3 regions of the Vibrio frigidus genome follow, and region 3 is predicted to be linked to each of the others. Evidence: predicted binding sites of a transcription regulator. Region 3 holds the regulator's gene; each other region holds the start of a gene.

Region 1 (8,101 bases), on a different contig from region 3:
CAGTTTGAGTCATTAAATGGTAAATTTGAGTGGGAGAGATGGTACTCAAATCAATATTCATAGCCGCTCCTTGTTAGTACTATAAAACCAATGCTATTTGTTAACTATGCAGATGAATTATATTCGATGTTTCAAACCCCAATAGGCATGATCTTTTCGATAAAGCGTTTTTCTTAATGTACATGAATCATTGGGGCGAATCGAATTCTTAAAAAAGAGTGTAGCTTCTGGCACACTCTCACGCACTAAACATTACCTATTTTTTATTTCATTGAGTTGATACCGTCTCAACGCTATCAAATTGACTAATAGCTTAAATAAGTTATTGTTAGTTCAGGCAGAAATGGTATGCAAGATCACGAATTACTACAGAGGTTATTGATGGACAGTTTTGGTGACGGAGCACATGCCATTATCGCAGGGGCATCAGGTTTAATTGGTTCGCAGTTATTGGAGCAATTGTTAACCTTACCTTCAATACCAACAGTGACGGCTTTGGTAAGAAAACCGCTATCAGTACAACATGACAAACTCACTCAAGTTCAACATCCAAATTTAGCAATGACACAATGGAATGAGCAATCTCCCTCGCCCGATTTTGGTTTTATATGTCTCGGCACTACGATGAAACAAGCAGGGAGTAAGCATGCCCTCGCTCAGATAGACGTAGAATTGGTTACTCAGGTTGCACAAACCATGAAACTACTGGGTGTAAAAAGAATCGCGGTAGTCTCAAGCTATGGCGCTAACGCTCAATCACTTTCAAACTATCTAAAATGCAAAGGCAGAATGGAACAAAACCTCCTGAAGCTTGACTTCGAACGCTTGGTGTTTGTGCGTCCAGGCCCGCTAAAGGGAGCCCGAGACAATCCAAGGGCAGATGAACAAGTCTTGCAAAAAGTGCTGTGGGCTCTTCGTCCATTCCTTCTCGGCCCATTAGTAAACTTTAAGCCTATACGAGCCAGTACGGTTGCCAAAGCAATGATTTTTTCGTTGGTTAAACCAACACACCACCCATCGGACAATTACTGCACACTAAATTCAAAAGAAATTCATACGATGTTGATGGAATATCAAGTACCAAGTTGACCGTTTGATAGAATAAGAGCAAATAAACCAAAAATTACTGTTCAAAATGAAATATAATCGCCGCCAGTAAGGGATATAAAGCGGTTAATTAGAGTCTATGACAAATTATAAAAACAACGAACAACCTACATTCTTCTGGTTTGACTATGAAACCTGGGGGATAAGCCCGTCAAAAGATAGGCCTAGTCAGTTTGCTGGTGTTCGTACCGATATGGATTTCAATATTATTGGCGAGCCTCTTGTCATCTATTGTCAGCCACCTGTTGATTATCTACCGTCACCAGAAGCCGCACTTATCACTCGCATCACACCACAGAAAGCCGTCCAACAAGGTTTGCCTGAACCAGAATTTATTCGACGAATCCACGACGCTCTTTCAACCCCAAACACCACCAGCTTGGGTTACAACAGTATTCGATTCGATGATGAAGTAACACGTTACACACTATACCGTAATTTTTTTGACCCCTACGCATGGAGTTGGAAGAATGGTAATTCCCGTTGGGACCTTCTGGATGTAATGAGGACTTGCTACGCACTTCGCCCCGAAGGCATAAACTGGCCTGTCGATGGTGAAGGCTTGCCGAGTTTCAAGTTAGAAAAACTCTCTATCGAAAACGGCATCGAACACGAAAATGCACACGATGCGATGGCAGATGTCATCGCCACAATAGAACTGGCCAAAAAACTAAAAACAGCCCAGCCAAAATTATTTGATTACCTTTTTAGCATGCGCCACAAGCGAAAGCTAAATGAATTAGTGGATATCATCAACCTGACGCCTCTAGTCCATGTATCCGGGATGTTCGGTGTTGGTTGCTCGAATACCAGTTGGGTTGTACCAATGGCATGGCATCCAAAAAATCAGAATGCTGTCATTATGGTGAACCTTGCCATGGATCCAACGCCACTTTTGGAGTTGAGCTCAGACCAAATACGTGAACGTATGTATACTAAACGATCAGACCTTGAAGCCGGACAACAACCTATCCCTTTAAAGTTGGTGCACTTAAATAAATGTCCAATTTTGGCCCCTGCCAAAACACTCACAGCTGAGAACGCAGAACGAATCGGTATAAATAGAGAAGAGTGCCTTCAAAACCTTGCTAGACTAAAGCAGCATCCAGAAATTCGCGAGAAACTGATAGATTTATACTCGATAGATAGAGATTATGCGGATAACGACAATGTAGATAATCAACTTTATGACGGTTTTTTCACGCCTTCAGATAGAGCTGCAATGGATATTATCCTAGAAGCAAAACCGGAAAACTTGGCTGTACTAGACATACAATTTGGCGATAAACGTATCGCACCGCTTTTGTTTAAATACAGAGCGCGCAATTATGTAGAGACGTTAAGTGATGAAGAACAACAGCGATGGACTCGCCACTGCCGGGACTATTTTGAAGCATCACTTCCGGATTATATGCTCAATCTGGAAAACCTCGCTCACGAACATGAAAGCGATGAGAAAAAACTCGCTATCCTAAAGTCCGTGTATAAATATGTTGAACAACTTGTCTCATAAAAATGATATTAACGATACTTAAATACATTGTTTCACTAGCACTAATCTTATTAGCGCTAGCCATAGGCACTGCGATTCAGCATTGGTTAGCGATCTCTATACCCGGAAGTATAATTGGCATGCTAGTGCTCTTTACTGGAATGGTTTCAGGGCTGATCCCAGCAGAATGGGTAAAACCGAGCGCTAATGTTTTTATCCGATATATGATTTTGCTCTTCATTCCTATCAGTGCTGGGTTAATCGACCATTATCAACTATTAATGGATAACGCATTCCCGATAATCGCCAGCGCGGTAGGCGGCACCGCTATAATGACCGTTTTTCTTGCGCTGATGCTTGAAAAAATTTTGGTGGTTAAGAAATGATCTGGATTGCACTCACTTTCATCGTATTCTTAGTGGCTCGATTTATTAGTAAGAAGCTTAACCATCCCTTAGCGAACCCCTTATTAATATGCTTACTGATTATTATTCCCATTTTAATTATTTTAGAGATGCCATATGAGGAATATAAACAGCACAACATAATATTCACCTACTTACTGCAACCCGCCGTAGTTGCCCTCGCCTACCCGTTATATGAACAATTTCCAGAAATCAGAAGAAATTGGAAAATCATATTTCTCGCTTGTGGCATTGGTAGTGCTTTATCGATGATAACCTCGGCAACCATTGCGGTTTTACTTGGGACGGATATGACTCTGGTCGCAAGCATAATGGGTAAATCTGTTACGACACCCATTGCGATGGAAGTCTCCAGTCACCTAGGTGGCGAGCCTGCAATCGCGGCAATATTGGTATTAATAGTTGGCGTATTCGGTTCCATATTTGCGTACCCGATTTACAGCGTATTGGGGATTAGTCACCCTATTGCAAAAGGATTAACCATGGGGACCGTCTCCCATGCGTTAGGAACCGCAACTTGCATTGAAAAAGATCAACGAGATGCTGCTTTCAGTTCACTCGCATTGGTACTTTGTGGTGTGATTACTTCTATTCTCGCGCCCATTGTCTACATTTATATAGAATGGCTAAATATATTAATCAATAAATAGATCAGAGCTCGTGACGGTTCATTTCTACTCGCTAGACTTAATGCATAGCAAACACCGCTTGTGTTCAGGTAGTAAATAGATCAGAATGCGCGGTTCATTTTGCCATTGTTTTAGCGTGCATCTTTTTTCATGCTTTCTCCGCTATCTGATTTCCGATTAATTACTGAGAACCGACATATTATGAGTTTTACCTCTTTAGGCTTATCTGCACCTATTCTTAAAGCAATTGAAGAACAAGGTTACGACACTCCTTCCCCAATTCAAGAGCAGGCGATTCCTGCGGTATTAGCGGGAAAAGATGTGATGGCTGCGGCTCAAACAGGTACTGGTAAAACCGCAGGATTTACCCTACCTATTTTAGAAAGGTTAAGTGGAGGTCCACGAGTAAAAGGCAACCACGTCAGAACATTGATTCTTACACCAACGCGAGAATTAGCAGCGCAGGTCAACGAAAGTGTAGTCAAATACAGTAAACATCTCCCGCTTAGCTCAATGGTTGTATTTGGTGGCGTAAAAATAAACCCACAAATGCAGTCTCTTAGAAGAGGTAGCGACGTGCTCGTTGCTACACCCGGTCGTTTACTCGATTTATATAATCAAAACGCAGTCAAGTTTACTCAAATTGAAGTGCTGGTTCTTGATGAAGCAGACCGGATGCTGGACATGGGCTTTTTCAGAGATATCAAAAAAATCCTAGATTTACTTCCTAAAAAACGTCAAAACCTTCTTTTTTCCGCCACGTTTTCTACCGAAATAAGGGCATTAGCCAAAGGCTTAGTGAATAACCCTGTAGAGGTATCAGTCAGTCCTGAAAACTCAGCAGCACCATCTGTTGAGCAGTTTGTCTACCCCGTGGATAAATCTAAAAAATCGGCGCTACTAGTAAAGTTAATCAAAGAAAATGATTGGCAGCAGGTGCTTATTTTTAGTCGCACTAAACACGGTGCCAACCGACTTTCTATGTATCTAGAGAAACAAGGGATTAAATCAGCACCAATTCATGGCAATAAAAGTCAGGGAGCAAGAACTAAGGCATTAGCCGGATTTAAATCTGGTCAGGTTAGAGCGTTAGTCGCCACTGATATCGCCGCCCGTGGTATTGATATTCCCCAGCTTCCTCAAGTTGTCAATTTTGATTTACCTAATATTTCTGAAGATTATGTCCATCGAATCGGTCGTACCGGTCGAGCTGGCGAGGTTGGTAAAGCCATTTCACTCGTAACCGCAGAAGAAGCAATCGACCTTTTTGGCATTGAAAAGTTAATTAAAAGTATTATTCCACGTATTGATGTTGAAGGCTTCATACCTGTCGATGTTCTTCCAGAATCGAACCTAAATAAAAAACACATTAAGCCTAAAAAACCACGAACTCCAAAGCAAAACCACGCAGACGGACAACGTTCAGGCGACAACGCTCGCGGAAACAAGCCTGCGAGTAAAAATAAACGTCATTTTGGTGCTAAAAGTTCAGACGGTAGTGGCAGCAACTCTACTTCAAATACGGCAAATAAAGCCCCTTCAAAACGTAGAAGACCAACGAAGCCAGTATAGAATCAATAAAGGCAAATAAAAAGGATGGATAACTCCATCCTTTTTCAATTCTTTGAAACTAATTTCAGACCCGACTTTATATGCGCACAGCGACTCAATAAAGCATTTAGGCAACAAACTACCCTCACCTGCTCATCTAATCTACTCCCAATAATTTTGGTATAGATATCCGCATTTATTTCAAACAATGCTTTGGTAAAGCCTCACTGTTCATTAACCATTTCTCGTCGCTTTTAAGTGGGTTTTCTAACAAATTTATTGTCCAATGTCCGCTTAAACTATGTGACCTCACTCTATTTATGAAACATCTGAATACATTGCAGTTCAAAATGTGATCCAAGCCACTGCAATAAGGCTAGTGTTGGTTAAAATATTCCTCATCAACAAATTAAGGATTAACTATGAACTCTCGATTAGACGCAGCGCTAAACGATACACCTAAGTCAATAGCTGATTATTTAAGAAGTCTATTTAACTCAGAAAATTTCGATGCCACCATTTCTGCGCAACAATTTGAAGAACTCTTAGTACTTTCTGGATTGAGTGACGACGAGCTTCGAATTTGCTTACTTCCATTCGCAGCCGCTTACTCATACGCTCCTATTTCAGAGTTTTATGTTGGTTCTATCGTTCGCGGATTATCAGGAAGACTATACTTCGGCGCAAACATGGAATTTATCGGTGCGCAGATGAGTCAAACCGTACACGCTGAACAGTGTGGTATAAGCCATGCTTGGATGAAAGGCGAAACTGGAATCATAGATATTACCGTTAACTATAGTCCATGTGGTCACTGCCGACAGTTTATGAACGAGTTAACCACAGCGAACGAACTAAAAGTACAACTGCCTGAACGTGACGAAATGTCGCTTCAGCAATATCTACCGGATTCATTCGGGCCAGCTGATCTAGATATAGATGCGCGTTTAATGGACGGTAAAACAAGGTCTTATCAAACCCATGAAAGTGACCCTTTAGTATTAAAGGCGGTTGAGGCACTCAACTACAGTCATGCACCATATTCAGAGAATCATAGTGGCGTTGCTCTAAGGTTAGCTGACGGTTCTGTTTACTTAGGTTCTTATGCAGAGAATGCAGCGTTCAACCCTAGCCTTCCTCCTCTTCAAGTTGCGCTCGCTCAAATTCTTATGGCAGGTAAGTCATTCGAACAGATTGATACTGCGGCTCTGGCAGAGTTGTCAGCAGGTAAAATTAGTAATCTTGACGGGACTCAGTCAACCTTAGATGCCCTAAATCCTGACATTACGTTCACTTATATTTCACTATAGTCCTTATTAATGCCCTAATTTAATTAGGGCATTTTTTTACTTATTTTTCCAAAGCAAACGATTGCGGTTTTTTAAAGATCCAGTATGATTCGCTCAATTTAATTGATAATGAAGGATATACGAATGCTGGGTACTGCTACTCGCCCTAGTGCGACTCGAGTTTTATTATTAGGTTCAGGTGAATTAGGTAAAGAAGTGGCGATAGAATGCCACCGACTTGGCTTAGAAGTTATCGCTTGTGACAGATATAAAGACGCCCCTGCTATGCAAGTAGCGCATCGTAGTCATGTGTTCGATATGCTCGATGGTGACGCGCTAAGCGCTGTCATCGCGTTAGAAAAACCAGATTATGTTGTACCAGAGATAGAAGCCATCGCAACGGATACTCTGGTTGAACTCGAAACAAAGGGGCTTAACGTTGTCCCTACAGCAAACGCAACCAAACTAACGATGAACCGTGAAGGTATTCGTCGTTTAGCCTCTGAAGATCTATCCATTCTAACCTCACCATACAAATTCGCCGATTCACTCGATGATTTTAAGCTCGCAGTAGAGGAAGTTGGCATTCCCTGCGTAGTGAAGCCAGTAATGAGCTCTTCTGGTAAAGGTCAAAGCATTATCAAAAGTGAAGACGATGTCCTACAAGCATGGGAATATGCGCAAGACGGAGGCAGAACTGGCGCTGGACGCGTTATCGTTGAAGGCTTCGTTGACTTTGATTATGAAATTACGCTCCTTACCATTAGAGCCGTTGATGGAGTGCATTTTTGTCAGCCAGTTGGCCATCGACAAGAGGATGGCGATTACAGAGAGTCATGGCAACCACAAGCAATGTCAGAGGTCGCGTTAAAAGCGGCTGAATACATCTCAGAGCAGGTTGTCGATGCATTGGGTGGATATGGCCTATTTGGTGTCGAATTGTTTGTAAAAGGGGACAAGGTTATTTTTAATGAAGTCTCCCCTCGCCCGCATGATACCGGTATGGTCACCATGATTTCACAAGAGCTTTCAGAATTTGCGCTACATGTTCGGGCTTTCATTGGAATGCCAATGAATAAGATCATTCAACATGGTCCATCCGCTTCTGCTGTTATTATGGGACAAGGGACTTCTGATAATATTCGATATGAAGGACTATGCGATGCGTTAGCAACACCAAAGACACAAGTAAGGCTGTTTGGTAAACCGAATATTAATGGCCGACGTAGACTTGGTGTGGCCTTAACTCAACGTGAGACATTAGAACAAGCCATTGATGATGCTAAAGAGGCGGCGGCAAAAGTGAAAGTAATCTACTAGCGCGCAGGCATAAATATATTCAATAAGGGCTTCAACACCCCTTATTGAAACCTGTCTCTTTATCCAGCATCTTCTATCAGCCAAACCAACTCTGCAAATCGGCTCAAACCCTTTTTCGATATCTTAGGGTGGCTTTCATCTGCTTCATCTCTATTGAGAATAGTTAATTTGTATTCACTAAACAGTCGTCTTATTTCCGTCTCATCGACACTAAATGGTGGGCCTGACATCTCAGACTGAACATAATCGAGTGTCACCAATAATATTCGCCCACCGTTATTGAGCAGA
Region 2 (8,101 bases), on a different contig from region 3:
CGTGCACTTCAAGACTATCGCGTTCTTTTGTTAGATCAACGAGGTACAGGTAACAGCTCAGTGGTTAATCAAGAATCTCTCGCGCACCTGTCTGCTGATAAGCAAGCCGAATACCTTTCTCACTTTAGAGCCGATAATATCGTACGCGACGCAGAAGCGATTCGTGAACAGTTTGGTATCGAACAATGGGCCACATTAGGGCAGAGCTTTGGTGGTTTCTGTACGTTGTCTTACCTATCGTTATTTCCACAAAGCTTACTCCGCTGTTATGTGACAGGCGGAATTCCTTCGATTTATCGACATGCCGATGATGTTTATATGGCGACCTATAAGAGGGTAACGGATAAGAATAACGCGTTCTTTGCTCAGTTCCCGCAAGCCCAAGACATGTGCCGTGATATTGCCCAATACTTACTTGAAAACCAAGTGACATTGCCGAATGGTCAACACTTTACCGTTGAACAGTTTCAGCTAATTGGAATCAATCTTGGGCGTGGTGGGGCAAATCTACCGCTCTATTTCACGCTAGAAAGTGCCTTTATTGAGGTGAACGGCGACAAACAACTAAGCTACGGTTTTTTGAGCCAAATGCAGCAAGAACAGAGCTATCTCACCAATCCCATATACGCTATTCTGCATGAATCTATCTACTGCCAAGGTTTTGCATCAAACTGGTCAGCGCATCGCGTTCGTGAACATTATTCTCAGTTTAACTATCGAATAGGGGAAAGGTTCTGCTTCACTGGAGAGATGGTATACCCATGGATGTTTCGTCAGCTAAAGACATTAGAACCACTACGCGAAGCCGCCGAGATGTTAGCAGAGAAAGAAGATTGGGGAGATCTGTATAATGCTGAGACGCTGAGTAAAAATAGAGTACCTGTCGCTTGTGCTGCCTATGCAGATGATATGTATGTTGAGCTTGATTACACCCGCGAGACATTGGAGAATATTTCGATGTCTAAGGTATGGATTACCAATGAATATGAACACAATGGTCTCGGTGTCGACGGTGAAAACATCCTTGACCGTTTAATCACCATGGCGAATGCGTTAGACAACCTACCCAAATAGTCCATGCATTTTCAAGAAAAATAGCTCAACGGGAAAAACGATGACAAAGAAAGTAGTGCAGTTTGAATACGAGAAAGAAACAAAGAATAGTGTTCGCTATAAGGAAGTTCCTGATGAAGGAACCGCGCCTATTCTGGGTTCTCTGTATGTTCAGAAATGGTTTGCTGGTAATAGTAAATCGTTAGAGATAACCATTGATAAAAAAGACGACTGACAACCAATAAGGGAAGGCACACGGACGTTTTACGATCCGTAAGTACTTTCCCTTATTCAAACTAGAACGGTTGCTTCTTAGTTGTCACCGTTTACGGGCAATAAAGCGTTTATGCTCGACGGTTCTTAAGCATATCCAGTGCAACTGCTTCTGCGATTTTGATACCATCAATACCAGCAGACAGAATGCCACCAGCGTAGCCAGCGCCTTCACCACCAGGATACAAACCTTGAGTATTAATGCTTTGGAAATCAGCACCCCGTTTGATTTGCACCGGTGATGAAGTACGTGTTTCAACACCGGTTAGCATTGCGTCTTTACTATCAAACCCGCGAATCTTCTTAGCAAATGCAGGCAGAGCCTCGCGAATCGCGTCAATGGCAAAGTCTGGTAACGCATCGCTTAGATCCGTCATTTTTACGTTCGGCTTATAGGATGGCTCAATCGCTTCGAAAGGCAAGCCTTGACCAGCCGCTAAGAAGTCACCCACCATTTGTGCTGGTGCGTCGTAGTTACTTCCGCCCATCACATAGGCATTACGTTCAAGCTTACGTTGCAATGCTACGCCCTGTAGAGGGTCGTTGTTAAAGTCCTCAGGCGAAATACCGACCACTATCGCGCTGTTTGCATTACGCTCGCTACGAGAGTATTGACTCATACCATTCGTGACAACCGCATGCTCTTCGGACGTCGCAGCGACCACAACGCCACCGGGACACATACAGAAGCTATATACCGAACGACCATTTTTACAATGATGCACAAGTTTGTAATCTGCGGCCCCTAGAATTGGATGCCCAGCATTTTTGCCAAACCGAGCTTGGTCAATCATTGCTTGTTTGTGTTCGATACGAAATCCGATTGAGAAAGACTGCGCTTCCATATGCACGCCTTTGTCATGCAGCATCTGGAACGTATCTCGGGCACTATGACCGATAGCCGCAACAACATGTTGACTGTTGATCACTTCGCCACCGTTTAACGTTACACCCGTAACGTGCTGATCGTCACCAGTGCCTTCAATGTTTATCTCTTCTACGCGTGTTTCAAAGCGAATATCGCCGCCGAGTTCAATGATGTTCGTGCGCATCTTCTCGACCATGGTCACCAATTTGTACGTACCAATATGCGGTTTGCTTACGTAAATAATTTCTTCTGGTGCGCCAGCAAGAACAAATTCGTTTTTAACTTTTAGGCCAAGAAAACCGGGATCTTTTACTTGGCTATATAATTTCCCGTCAGAAAACGTACCCGCGCCACCTTCACCAAATTGAACATTAGATTCCGTATTCAATTCGCTAGTACGCCAAAATCGGAAGGTGTCTTTCGCACGTTCGTGTACGGATTTACCTCGCTCCAATACAATGGGCTTAAAGCCCATTTGAGCCAAGATTAACGCCACAAATAAACCACATGGACCCATTCCGATCACGATAGGACGTTCAGTTAAATCAGCGGGTGCGCTAGCAACATATTTGTATTCGGTATCGGGAGAAATTCGCACGTTTTGATTTTGCTCAAACCTTGCTAATAGCTGTGCTTCATCCACCTCTTTTAGCGTTATATCTAAGGTGTAAATTAGGGTGATTTGATTCTTTTTCCGGGCGTCATAACCACGTTTAAATACATGGATATCAACCAACTGTTGCTCAGATAGTGACAGCGTCTCTAAAACATAATCCTGTAACGCATTTTCACTGTGATCTAGCGGTAATTTTACTTGGTTGAGACGTATCATGATTCACCTGATAATTGGCCGAAAAAATAATCGCGTAGTCTACGTGATCTCTCTCAAAAATGTAATAAACATTATCACGTCAAAACAACAATCCTTAGGTAACACGTCACTATTTTTTAGGTGGTTGGCCATATGTTTTAAATTTTTCCTGCATCAGTGTCATCTCATCTCGATCTAGGATCACAGGGGCACCAAAGCTTGAGGCAATACAATGAATCTTGGCGCAGTGCTCAATCTCTTCAGCAATCTGGAATGCGGCGTCTAAGGTTCCCGATCCGGTAAGTAAACCATGATTGGCCAGCAAGACGGCTCGACGATCTTGCATCGCTTCAAAAGCAGATTCGGCTAGTTCTTGAGTACCAAAAGTTTGGTATTGCGCGCAACGAACATTATAGCCTGAAAAGGCGACCAGATAATTTGAAGCGGGAAGTGACTGTCTCAAGGTTGCAATGGCGGTACAGTAAGTGGAGTGAGTGTGAACCACAGCATTGATATCTTCTCGGCGATCATAGAATATTTTATGCATACCCCATTCGCTTGATGGTTTGCGAATCGAATCAATACAGTTTCCATCCATATCCATGATAACGACATCTTCCGGTTTGGCTGCAAAGTAATCGACACCACTTGGACTGATTGCGATTAAATTCTGTTCTCTGTTATATATCGAAACATTGCCGCCGGTACCAACGGTAAGGTTATGGTTTACGAGCTTTTTGCACGTTTCGACAATGTCGATTCTCTCTTTTTCAAGTAGCATGTTCTTTTCCTATACTGGAGTATGTTGATTTTTCGAGGTCATGAGGTAGTAATTCAACGAATTCAATGGGTGTTGATAAGTGGGTTAATGCCTTATCAACACCGAAGGGAAATATGAATTGGACGGCGTGTTATCGGTCCATGATGTCTGCAAACATCGCCTTTAAAGCTTCGTTATTAGCTTTGCATACGCCCTTTTCGGTAATCAAACCGGTGACCATTTCTGCAGGTGTTACATCGAATGCATAATTGCCACATTCTGTACCTGTCGGTGCAGTATTGACAAAGCTGCGTTGCCCATTTGCGTCAATACCTTGCACATGAGATTGTTCTTTACCATTGCGCTGCTCAATCGGTATTTCTTTAACTCCGTCCCATACGCTAGGATCGATAGTTGGCGATGGCAGTGCCACATAGAAAGGCACATTATTGGCCTGTGCAGCGAGTGCTTTTAGATAGGTACCGATCTTATTGCACACATCACCGCGAGCCGTCACACGGTCAGTACCCACAATGACCATATCCACTTCACCATGCTGCATTAGATGTCCACCGGCATTGTCGGCAATTAGGGTATGCGGGACACCGTGACCACCCAGCTCAAAAGAGGTCAACGCACCTTGGTTTCTTGGGCGAGTTTCATCAACCCACACATGGATATTAATGCCTTCATCATGCGCCAAGTACATTGGTGCTAGTGCCGTACCCCAATCAACGGTTGCGAGCCAACCCGCGTTGCAATGGGTCAGGATGTTAACGGCTTCTCCGGGGGCTTTATTTGCGGCGAGTTCGCGGATGATCTCTAAACCGTGTAGGCCAATGCTGTGGTTTATTTCCGCGTCCTCATCACAGATGATGGCGGATTCTTCATAGGCCACTTGTACACGATCCTGCGGCGGAGTTTGTCGTAAACGCTGGCAGATTCGGTCCAGTGCCCATTGTAGATTAATCGCGGTCGGGCGAGTTTTTACCAACGTTTGATAGGCGGATTCTATTGCCTTATCACTGTTATCGACAGACATGGCAAAGGCCATACCGTAAGCTCCCACACAACCGATCAAAGGTGCGCCACGTACTTTCATTGAAATAATGGCCTCTGCGGCTTGTTCCATGGTGGAAAGCGTCAGAATTTCAAACTCATAAGGTAATTTTTCTTGATTAAAGATATGGATGTTTTTGTTATCCGTTGCCTGCCAAATAGAGCGATAATGTTTGCCGTCAATTTTCATATTATTTATTTAACCTAATCTGTGTAGAGTCACCAAAGGCATTCACTCTGGTGGTCTCTGGAACGAATTAATAGCCATTGGAACTATTAATAGTCATTGGAATTATTAATAGATGGTGCCGCTTATGAGCGCACTTAAAGCTCGACTGCCGTGTCGAGTGCCAGTTCAATCATTTGATGAAGCGACAATTCACGTTCTTCAATTGTGAGCATGCCACCATTTTTAATGTGATCGGTTGTGGTCAATATGCCTAATGCCTTGGCACCGAGTTCCGAAGCGACGGCATAGAGTCCTGCAACTTCCATCTCGACACCTATGATGCCGTATGTTTCAAGTACTTCGAAAATATCTGGATTTGGACCGTAGAAAAGATCACAGGTGAATAGGTTACCCACTTTGACGTTTAGATCTTGCTTACGTGCTGTGTTAACGGCGGTTTCTAATAAGTGATAGTCAGCGATGGCAGCAAAGTCGTGCCCTTTGAATCGTTCACGGTTAGCTTTAGAGTCTGTGCTTGCACCCATCGCAATAACAATATCCATCAATTGAATATCATCTCTAACTGAGCCACAAGAACCGATGCGGATTAGGTTCTTAACACCAAAGTCTTTTATTAATTCATAGGCATACATAGAAATTGAGGGAATACCCATGCCATGAGACATTATCGATAAACGTTTCCCTTTATATATGCCGGTATAACCCAACATATTGCGTACTTTGTTTACCTCAACAGCATCTGTTAGGTAGGTTTCTGCAATGTACTTTGCTCGTAGAGGGTCGCCAGGCATGATGACTGTTTCTGCAAAATCATTAGGGTTGGCTTTAATTGCTAGCGCCATATTTTTTCACCTTATATACGTTATTTTCTCCATTGTTAAATTTAGTGGCGGTTAGTTTAGTGACATATATCACATCTAAAACTGGAATAGATATTGGTAGGTATCTCGTTATCTTTATGAGTTGAAATTATAATTTTTTTGTCGTTAATATAAGATGTTGTTGATTTATGGATAACAAGCTATTGGTGTCAGGCTAAAGGGTAGTAAAATGAGCTATTCATCACGTAATTATTCATGCTAGTTATGAGAAAGTCATCTCCAGTATGAACCTAATTAATGGAAAAAATTATGGAACTAGTTATTAGTATTGTAGGAATTGTCGCCTTGTTTGGTGTCGCTTATTTGCTGTCTGAAAATAAGAAGGCCATCAACTTTAGAACGGTTGGATTCGCATTTGGTATCCAATTAGCCCTTGGTGGTCTTATCTTGTACTCATCGATTGGGCAAGACATCATCTTGTCTATGGCCAACGGCGTTTCAGCGGTGATTGGTTACAGTAATGATGGGATAAGTTTTTTATTTGGTGGGCTTGTTAGCGACAAAATGTACGAACTGTTTGGTAGTGGCGGTTTTGTCATTGCTTTTAAGGTTTTGCCAATTATCGTGTTCTTTTCTTCTTTATCCGCCGTTCTGTACCACCTTGGCATTATGCAGTTTGTCGTCAAATGGATAGGTGGAGCACTGCAAAAACTTCTTAAAACCAGCAAAGCTGAGTCAATGTCTGCCACTGCAAACATTTTCTTAGGAGTGACAGAGGCACCTCTTCTTATTAAACCCTATTTGCCTACTATGACACGCTCAGAGCTATTCGCGGTAATGTGCGGTGGTTTAGCCTCTATCGCAGGCACCATGTTAGCGAGCTATGCACAGCTGGGTGTGAGAATGGAATATCTGTTAGCTGCTTCTTTTATGGCGGCACCGGGTGGATTGCTATTTGCAAAAATACTGATACCTGAGACAGACAAAGTAAATGATGTAAACCCAGAGAAAGCGGAAGAAAATCAGACGCTAAATATCATTGATGCTGCGGCAACAGGGGCTTCTAACGGCGTGAAGTTGGCGATCGAAGTGGGTGGTATGTTGTTAGCATTTGTTGGCTTAGTCGCGTTGTTTAATGGATTGTTAGGCGGCGCGGGCAGTTGGGTTGGGTTTGATAACCTAAGCTTGCAACTGATCTTGGGTTATTTGTTTTCTCCTATCGCGTGGTTAATGGGGGTTCCTTGGAATGAAGCAACGTTAGCGGGTTCATTCATTGGTCAAAAGATAGTGATTAATGAATTCTTTGCCTACATTAACTTAGCACCATATCTGAGTGGTGACGCCATCGTCGGGGCAACGGGTATGCCGATGACGGAACGCACCCAGGTGATCATCTCCTTTGCATTATGTGGTTTTGCTAACATAGGAACGGTAGCAATAGCCATTGGTGGGATTGGTGGAATGATCGCAGAGCGTCGTTCAGAAATAGCCTCTTTAGGTTTTAAGGCGCTTGCTGCGGGTATTTTGTCGAACCTAATGGGGGCGACGATAGCCGGAATATTTTTTGGCCTAGGTTAACCAAATAAATAGCTAGAATGAAATTGTCTGATTAACGTTAAATGAAATTAGAGGTCAAATTATGGATACGAAACTTCCAAAAGTCGTGCTTCATGAACATATTGAAGGCACAGTGACACCAAAAATGGCGCTTGTTTTAGCGGAAAAATACAGTGTTACCCTGCCAGCGAACTTTATTTACCAAGAGGGTAAATATAGCCGTAGTGAATTTCCAAATGGTCGTTACAATTATAATGAATCTGATTTTGGTGCCTTTGTTACCACCTATGATACTGTCGCGGCTTTAGTGCGAGCGCCAGAAGATTACTATTTGATTGTTAAGGATTACTTGTCTCGTAATGCTGAGAAAGGCTTGGTTTACTGCGAGATTATTACATCAGCATTCCATCTGTGTTACACCGAACAAGAGGATGGTTCAGGTGAACTCGATAGCGAGAAATATCATCAAATCATGGACGCAGTAGAACGTGCAATTGCCGAGGTAAAAGCGTTATATGGTACTGAAACGCGACTACAAGCGTGTGGGGTTCGCCACTTGAGCCTAAAACACCTAAATTTGAGTGCGGATTTTATCCAACAGCAACCAAGAACAGTCATCACTGGCTTTAATATTGCTGGCAACGAATTAGCGGGGACGTTTTCTGACTTTACCTATGTACATGAGTTGGTCGATCAAATCCCGTTGGAT
Region 3 (8,101 bases):
TTTATGACCGAGTTTAACGCAGCAAGAGGATTAACTAATCCTCACGTACAGACCGTTATTCCTAGAATGATTCGGAAACAACCGCTTTTCTCTGCTCAATGGCAGACATTAGAAACACCAGACGGAGACTTCCTTGATCTTGCTTGGAGTGAAGATTGGACCAGCACAACAGTGAAAGAGAAGCCTATTTTTGTCCTTTTTCACGGCTTAGAAGGCAGCTTTGATAGCCCATACGCCAATGGCTTGATGCACGCTTTTTCTCAACAAGGTTGGCTATCGGTCATGATGCATTTTCGAGGCTGTAGCGGCAGGCCCAACCGGCTAGCGAGAGCTTATCATTCTGGTGAAACCGAAGACCCACGTTTCTTTTTGGAGCATATACAAAACGTATTTCCAGATCAGCCAAAGGTCGCTATTGGTATATCGCTTGGCGGAAACATGCTGGTTAATTACTTGGCTAAATACAATCACGATCCAATAGTAGAAGCGGCCACCGTCGTCTCTGCACCTCTCGATTTAGCGGCATGCTCATCAAGAATTGAACAAGGATTTTCCAAGATTTATCGGAACTATCTATTAACCTCTCTAAAGAAAAATGCGTTACAAAAACAGGATCAACTGGAATCAGAACTTGGCGTTTCAACGCAGGATTTAAAAGCCATAAAAACGCTTTATGGCTTCGACGATATGATAACCGCACCGTTACATGGATTTAAAAATGCTAACGATTATTATCAACAATGCTCTGGCATCCATGTTATTAATAAGGTCAACATCCCTTTGCAGGTCATTCATGCCGAAGACGACCCATTTATGACTCAAGCGGTAATACCAGACTTTCCATTAAACAAAAACATACACTATCGTCTATTTAAACAAGGTGGTCATGTGGGTTTTTTATCCGGAACCCTGACGAAACCCATTTTTTGGTTAGAACAAGCAATACCCAAATATTACCAACACATCGCATCATGAATAAAAGTAGGCTTTATGATCATTCCATGGCAAGAAATAGATAGTGAGACGCTTGATAATCTAATTAAAGAGTTTGTGTTGAGAGAAGGGACAGATTACGGCCAAAATGAAGCCACCTTAGACGATAAAGTCAGTCAGGTACGAAGTCAGCTTAATACAGGAGAAGCGGTGATTGTTTTTTCTGAGCTTCACGAAACTGTCGATATTAAACTCAAGCGCGAGTTCTGATAACAAAAAGTAAAGCGTTTATTCTTTTTATAGAATCTCATACACTAATTTCATATCAGCATTATCATCAATGTAACGACAAGGAATCTCATGTCAGCAAAACATCCGATTATCGCAGTTACAGGTTCATCTGGCGCAGGAACAACAACAACATCTGAAGCATTCAGAAAAATGTTTAATATGATGGACGTGAAAGCCGCGTGGGTGGAAGGTGACAGTTTTCACCGATTTACTCGTCCGGAAATGGACATTGAAATTCGAAAAGCCAAAGAACAAGGCAAACACATTAGTTACTTTGGTGCAGAAGCCAATAACTTCCCTGCCCTTGAACAGTTTTTTAGGAAATATGGCGATGAAGGTCAAGGCCAAGTAAGACGATACTTACATTCATTTGATGAGGCTGTACCTTATAATCAAATGCCTGGCACATTCACCCCATGGCAAGACTTAGCAGAAGATAGCGATGTGCTTTTTTATGAAGGCTTACATGGTGCCGTTGTCGATGGCGATATTAATGTTTCACAACATGTTGACTTACTGATCGGCATGGTCCCCATTGTAAACCTTGAGTGGATCCAAAAATTTGTACGTGACACGCGAGATAGAGGCCATTCACGAGAAGCAGTGACCGACTCCATCGTTCGTTCTATGGATGATTATCTTAACTACATTACCCCTCAGTTTTCTCGAACGCACATAAACTTCCAACGGGTTCCGACTGTCGATACCTCAAATCCGCTTAATGCGAAAGCGATACCCAGTTTGGACGAAAGCTTTGTCGTAATTCGATTACGTGGAATGAAGAACGTAGACTTTCCATATCTTTTAGCCATGATTGATGGCTCTTTTGTTTCTCGCCATAATACGCTCGTGGTGCCAGGAGGAAAAATGAGTTTTGCTATGGAATTAATAATCAGACCAGTTCTACAACAATTAATAGAAACCGGAAAAATCGGCTAAAAATTAAGCCTGAATGCAGTTTAGTTCTGATACCGTGACGATGTGCACAGTTTTGCTTAGAGAAACGGGAAATCAGGGCGATCAAAATCAAGAAATTGACTGCAAAAAAGGATACTATTCTTAACCTATATACATGTGTAGCTTGCAGCTACGAATTTAAGATCTTAAGCTAACGTCACCAATAATATGGGGACACAGCAAAGGAAAGCTGCTGGCACAGGCCCTACAGATAATAGTGAGATAATTATGGTTCTTGGTAAACCTCAAACCGATCCAACGTTAGAGTGGTTTCTTTCGCATTGTCATATTCATAAATATCCTTCCAAAAGTACGCTTATCCATGCTGGAGAAAAAGCGGAAACTCTGTATTACATTGTGAAAGGCTCTGTAGCTGTGCTTATCAAGGATGAAGAAGGTAAAGAGATGATTCTTTCTTACCTTAACCAAGGAGACTTCATCGGTGAGCTAGGTCTATTCGAAGAAGATCAAGAGCGTACCGCATGGGTTCGTGCCAAATCACCATGTGAAGTAGCTGAAATTTCGTTTAAGAAATTCCGCCAGCTTATTCAAGTTAATCCTGACATTTTAATGCGTCTTTCGGCTCAAATGGCAAGCCGTCTACAAACGACTAGCCAAAAAGTTGGTGACTTAGCATTCTTAGATGTAACGGGTCGTATTGCTCAAACACTTCTGAACTTAGCAAAACAACCAGATGCGATGACTCACCCAGACGGCATGCAAATTAAGATCACTCGTCAAGAGATTGGTCAGATTGTAGGTTGTTCTCGTGAAACTGTTGGCCGTATTCTTAAGATGCTTGAAGAACAGAATTTAATTTCTGCTCACGGTAAAACTATCGTAGTTTACGGTACACGTTAATACCGCCACAAACAGCATTGATTAAAAAGCAGCGTTTACGCTGCTTTTTTTATGCCATAAGAAAAGATACGCATTGGTTTATACTCGCAGCTCCATCCTATAATTAATGAGTGTTTGCCCTCTGAGATCCACTTGCCGCTCTTCTATTACCTTAAACCCATAGTGTTCAAAAAAAGGCTTTGCAGTAATGCTGACATGCGAATAAAGTCGACCAATTTTGCTTTTATTACCTTTCTGGAAAATTTGTTGCATTAAAGCGCCAGCAATCCCCATACTTTGATGATTGTGATCGACATAAAAATGACCAATCAACCCATCAGACTGGAGATCGGCATAACCCACTATCTTGTTATCAATTTCGGCGACAAAAGGCGCAAGCTTATCCAGAAGTGCCTGCCAACTATCAAGCGTAACTTCATCTGATGCCCAAGCTTCTATTTGCCGTTCAGAGTAGTCCTTTCTGTTTACACTACGAACAGTATTAAAAAACAACGTTCTCAACGTACAGGCGTCTTCTGGAACATATGATCGCACTCGGATAATACTCTGCACTTCGTCACTTCTCTTCTAATTTATAATTAATATTTGGTAAGCCTAACCAGTAATTAAACCATTTTCTATAGGTATAAAAAAACCGAAGCGATAAACTTCGGTTTTTTACTATAACAAGGTTTAGGATTCTCTAAACTGTGTGACTTCGGAGCACAACTAACGCTGCTATCAAGTCATTCAGTAATGAGAAACTAAATCCTTCTTACATCATGCCTGGCATGCCACCCATACCACCCATGCCGCCCATATCAGGCATTCCGCCTGAATCTTTAGCTGGCATATCGGTAATCATCGCTTCTGTTGTGATCATAAGACCAGCAACCGATGCGGCGAACTGTAGCGCACTACGAGTTACTTTAGTTGGGTCAAGGATACCCATTGCAATCATGTCACCGTATTCGCCTGTCGCAGCGTTATAGCCATAGCTACCTTCGCCAGCTTTAACGTTATTAGCAACAACAGAATCTTCGTCACCCGCATTTTCAACGATCTGACGCAATGGTGCTTCCATAGCACGAAGTGCAACGCGAATACCTACGTTTTGCTCTTCGTTAGCACCTTCAAGACCAACGACTTTCGATGCAGCGCGAATAAGTGCAACACCACCACCAGCAACAACGCCTTCTTCAACGGCTGCGCGAGTAGCGTGAAGTGCATCTTCTACGCGATCTTTCTTCTCTTTCATTTCAACTTCGGTTGCTGCACCGACTTTGATTACTGCAACACCGCCAGCGAGTTTAGCGACACGTTCTTGTAGCTTCTCTTTGTCGTAGTCTGACGTTGCTTCTTCGATTTGTTGACGAATTTGAGATACACGCCCTTGAATCATGGCTTCTTGACCAAGGCCATCAATGATCGTTGTGTTCTCTTTAGTGATAATAACGCGCTTAGCTTGACCAAGGTCTTCTAGCGTTGCTTTCTCAAGTTCTAGACCAATTTCTTCAGAGATAACCGTACCAGAAGTAAGTACTGCGATATCTTGAAGCATTGATTTACGACGATCACCAAAACCAGGTGCTTTAACAGCCGCTGCTTTCACGATACCACGCATGTTGTTTACAACGAGTGTTGCTAGTGCTTCACCCTCTACATCTTCTGCAATGATAAGCAGTGGACGAGATGCTTTTGCAACCGCTTCTAATATTGTAAGTAGTTCACGAATATTAGACACTTTCTTGTCGATAAGAAGAATGAATGGGTTTTCTAGTTCAACCGAACCCGCTTCTTGGTTTGTGATGAAATACGGCGATAGATAACCGCGATCAAATTGCATACCTTCTACAACATCTAGTTCATCCTGAAGCGCTTGACCTTCTTCAACGGTAATAACACCGTCACGACCAACTTTTTCCATAGCTTCTGCAATGATGTTACCAACAGTATCATCTGCATTTGCAGAGATAGTAGCAACCTGTGCGATAGCCTTAGAGTCCGTACAAGGAACAGATAGACCTTTCAGCTCTTCAACTGCTGCGATAACCGCTTTGTCGATACCGCGCTTCAGGTCCATTGGGTTCATACCCGCTGCAACGGCCTTAAGGCCTTCAGTAATGATAGATTGAGCAAGTACTGTCGCAGTAGTTGTACCGTCACCAGCAGCATCATTTGCTTGAGATGCTACTTCTTTAACCATTTGTGCGCCCATGTTTTGGAACTTGTCTTCAAGTTCAATCTCACGCGCTACAGATACACCATCTTTAGTAATCGTTGGTGCACCAAAAGATTTGTCTAGTACCACGTTACGACCTTTTGGTCCAAGTGTTACTTTTACCGCATCAGCCAGAACGTTAACACCTTCTAGCATCTTGATTCGTGCTTCGTTACCAAATTTTACGTCTTTAGCAGCCATCTTTAATATCCTTTCCTAAATTCTATATCTAATTGCTTGTCGTTTAAGAGTGAATTACTCAACGCTTGCTTATTCAACAATAGCCATGATGTCGTTTTCAGACATGATCAACACTTCTTTACCATCAATTTTCTCAGTTTTAGTGCCGTAGCCTTCTGCGAAAATGATAGTATCACCAACTTTAACGTCCAAAGGCTGAACAGTACCGTTTTCTAAAATACGGCCATTGCCTACCGCTAGAACTGTGCCGCGAGTAGATTTCTCCGCAGCAGAGCCTGTTAGAACAATGCCACCTGCAGATTTTGATTCAACTTCTTTGCGTTCAACGATAACACGGTCGTGTAAAGGACGAATATTCATTGGGTCGTCTCTCCTGATTGTTGTTTCCATTAATGTAATTTAGTACTGAATTATCAGCGCGTGAAAGTTAAGTGGGGGACAAGAGGCAAAATCCCAAGGGTAAAACCAAATTTTTTACGATAGAAGTCATTTTTTTTTAGCCTAAACCGAGTTTTTTAGACAAAAGTCCGTTTTTGTATGACTGGACGTACTAATTGCACTGCACCTCAGACTAGTTCAGAATCGAACTAAGTGTCTAACTGGTACAAAAATCATGGCTTGTAAGGATTGTGAAGATAACTGGTTTTGGAAAAAAATAGGTCGTTGCAAACGATGTATGGACCAACTAACCGTGCTTTCTGTTCTTTGCTGGATCGTGTGGTGGTTTGGTTACAGAGATGACTTTAAAAGTGTCGAGTCCATTGCATTAATATTTTCTGGTTTTGCCTTTAATATTCTTCTTTTTTTGCACCTCTGGTTTAAATTTGTGATATTCCCAATGCAAAAAAGAAGACATCGCGAAGGTAAAAAAACCGCCCGTAGACGGTAATTCCGTTCGCATAAGAAAAAGTATTCGTCGTCATTCCCCTGAAAACGGGAATCTGTGTGGGTTTAGATCCCCACTTTCGTGAGGATGACGAAGTTTGATGTCTTTAAGTTAACAGCATTAGCTCGTAGGCGGCTTAAAGTCAGCATTAACTCTTTCTATTTAGAAAGAGTTAATGCTTCATTCATAACATGATAAAGATAGTTCTGCTCAACCACACCTTGGAACAGGTAAGCCTGTGGACCTCGAGCAAATACGGCTACGTCTTCCCCTGAGTGTGTTTCTGAACTTAAACGAACGAGTGACTGTTGCTTATAATCTAACGCCATTACTTGCGACTCGGTTAAGTCTGAGCGCTCTCCTTTAACGGCACCGGGACCATTTCCATAGGTGAGCGTGGTGTACTTTTTACCAAACTCATCTTGGCTAAATTTGCCCTTTGATTTAGATAAACCCAAAATATTGTTACCACGAACTGAGTAACCATTCATGACAAGTGTATGCGCGTGGTCAGCAGTAACAATGACTAAGGTGTCGTCTAAGTTCGTCTTCTCCAACGCCGCTTTGATTGCCTCATCATAAGCAATGGTATCTTCTAGCGCACGTTTTGCATTACCATCATGGTGAGCATGATCTATACGTCCAGCTTCAACCATCAATACATAGCCTTCGTTGTTTTTAGACAGTATATCAATCGCTTTAGAAGTCATTTCTGCAAGAGAAGGTTCATCATTACCACGATCCGCCTCATATTTCATGTGACTGCTTTCAAACAAACCAAAGGCGCGGGTTGTATTCGCATCAAGCTTGTCGAAACCCGTTTGATCATAGACATATTGACCTTCAGGGTGTTTAGCCTGCCACTCTTCTACAAGGTTACGGCCATCTTTACGCTTTCCGTTCTTACCTTCTGAATCCGTCACACTTGCCGGTAAAAACTCACGGCGACCGCCACCAAAAGCGACCTGAATACCGTCACCTTTATCAAAGTTCACAAACTGAGTAGCAATATCGACACAACCTTGATTTTTAGCAATATTAGGAACATCGTGCTCCCAATTACGATCAGCGCTATGTGCATACGTTACCGCAGGTGTCGCGTGAGTAAGTCGTGCTGTACTTACAACACCAACCGACATACCTCGTTCAGCCGCCAGTTCCCAAGCAGTTGTCGTCTCATTACCTAACGCCGTATTACAAAAGCCACGCTGTACATTGTCATTGACCGAGATAGTACCCGCTTTGGTCTTAACACCTGCGACCATCGCAGACGCTGTACCTGCCGAATCAGGAATCTGCATATCTGTATTGTATGTTTTAACCAATGCCGCATGAGGTAAGCTTTCCATCGCCAAGCTATATTCTTCCCCCAATAAACCGCGACGTTGACCTTCAAATATACGGGCTGCCGTAATAGTACCAACGCTCATTCCATCACCTATGAATAAGATGACATTTTTTGCTGGCTTGTCGATTGGCATCGTAGTTTTCGCTTTGGCGATAGCGGCTTGTGCCTCGGTGTACCACACATCGTTTTGTTGTGGTATTTCAACCGCTGTTGTGGTGCTTGAACTATTGCTGCTACAACCCACTAGGCCTACGAGCAAACCGCTGATAGCGAGTGTTAATTGACGTCCTTTCACAAGGTTTCTCCAATTTAGAATTAAATGATTTATTGCATACATGATTAACAGCTAAATAGGCTAACGAACGATATGTGACAGGAGATAACACTCAAGTGAAGGTTTTTTGAAGGTTTTGTTAACTGGTAA

The links. Region 3 encodes CRP, which controls carbon source genes, mostly activating them, when cyclic AMP is high. Its sites were predicted from a motif close to TGTGANNNNNNTCACA; they were not measured.
Region 1: a site for CRP is predicted at 5,507-5,522, ahead of cdd (cytidine deaminase). Genes of this name have one in related genera too.
Region 2: a site for CRP is predicted at 5,915-5,930, ahead of deoD (purine-nucleoside phosphorylase). Genes of this name have one in related genera too.

What each region holds. Positions count from the first base shown of each region.
Region 1 is NZ_JBCDMC010000006.1:30,058-38,158, forward strand. Features, by position in the region: gene AACW90_RS11375 (flavin reductase family protein) at 1-61, opposite strand, end outside; gene AACW90_RS11380 (NAD(P)H-binding protein) at 349-1,089, shown strand; gene sbcB (exodeoxyribonuclease I) at 1,187-2,620, shown strand; gene AACW90_RS11390 (CidA/LrgA family protein) at 2,623-2,985, shown strand; gene AACW90_RS11395 (LrgB family protein) at 2,985-3,674, shown strand; gene AACW90_RS11400 (DEAD/DEAH box helicase) at 3,855-5,225, shown strand; gene cdd (cytidine deaminase) at 5,627-6,514, shown strand; gene purT (formate-dependent phosphoribosylglycinamide formyltransferase) at 6,638-7,813, shown strand; gene AACW90_RS11415 (thiopurine S-methyltransferase) at 7,873-8,101, opposite strand, start outside.
Region 2 is NZ_JBCDMC010000007.1:84,719-92,819, forward strand. Features, by position in the region: gene AACW90_RS13185 (alpha/beta fold hydrolase) at 1-1,074, shown strand, start outside; gene AACW90_RS13190 (hypothetical protein) at 1,115-1,288, shown strand; gene AACW90_RS13195 (NAD(P)/FAD-dependent oxidoreductase) at 1,398-3,026, opposite strand; gene AACW90_RS13200 (L-fuculose-phosphate aldolase) at 3,136-3,786, opposite strand; gene mtnA (S-methyl-5-thioribose-1-phosphate isomerase) at 3,917-5,014, opposite strand; gene deoD (purine-nucleoside phosphorylase) at 5,149-5,856, opposite strand; gene AACW90_RS13215 (NupC/NupG family nucleoside CNT transporter) at 6,145-7,413, shown strand; gene add (adenosine deaminase) at 7,475-8,101, shown strand, end outside.
Region 3 is NZ_JBCDMC010000011.1:112,843-120,943, reverse strand. Features, by position in the region: gene AACW90_RS18285 (aminotransferase-like domain-containing protein) at 1-7, shown strand, start outside; gene AACW90_RS18280 (hydrolase) at 4-975, shown strand; gene AACW90_RS18275 (YheU family protein) at 991-1,203, shown strand; gene AACW90_RS18270 (phosphoribulokinase) at 1,294-2,163, shown strand; gene crp (cAMP-activated global transcriptional regulator CRP) at 2,410-3,042, shown strand; gene AACW90_RS18260 (GNAT family N-acetyltransferase) at 3,121-3,585, opposite strand; gene groL (chaperonin GroEL) at 3,797-5,443, opposite strand; gene AACW90_RS18250 (co-chaperone GroES) at 5,513-5,803, opposite strand; gene AACW90_RS18245 (DUF3624 domain-containing protein) at 6,057-6,332, shown strand; gene AACW90_RS18240 (alkaline phosphatase family protein) at 6,488-7,972, opposite strand.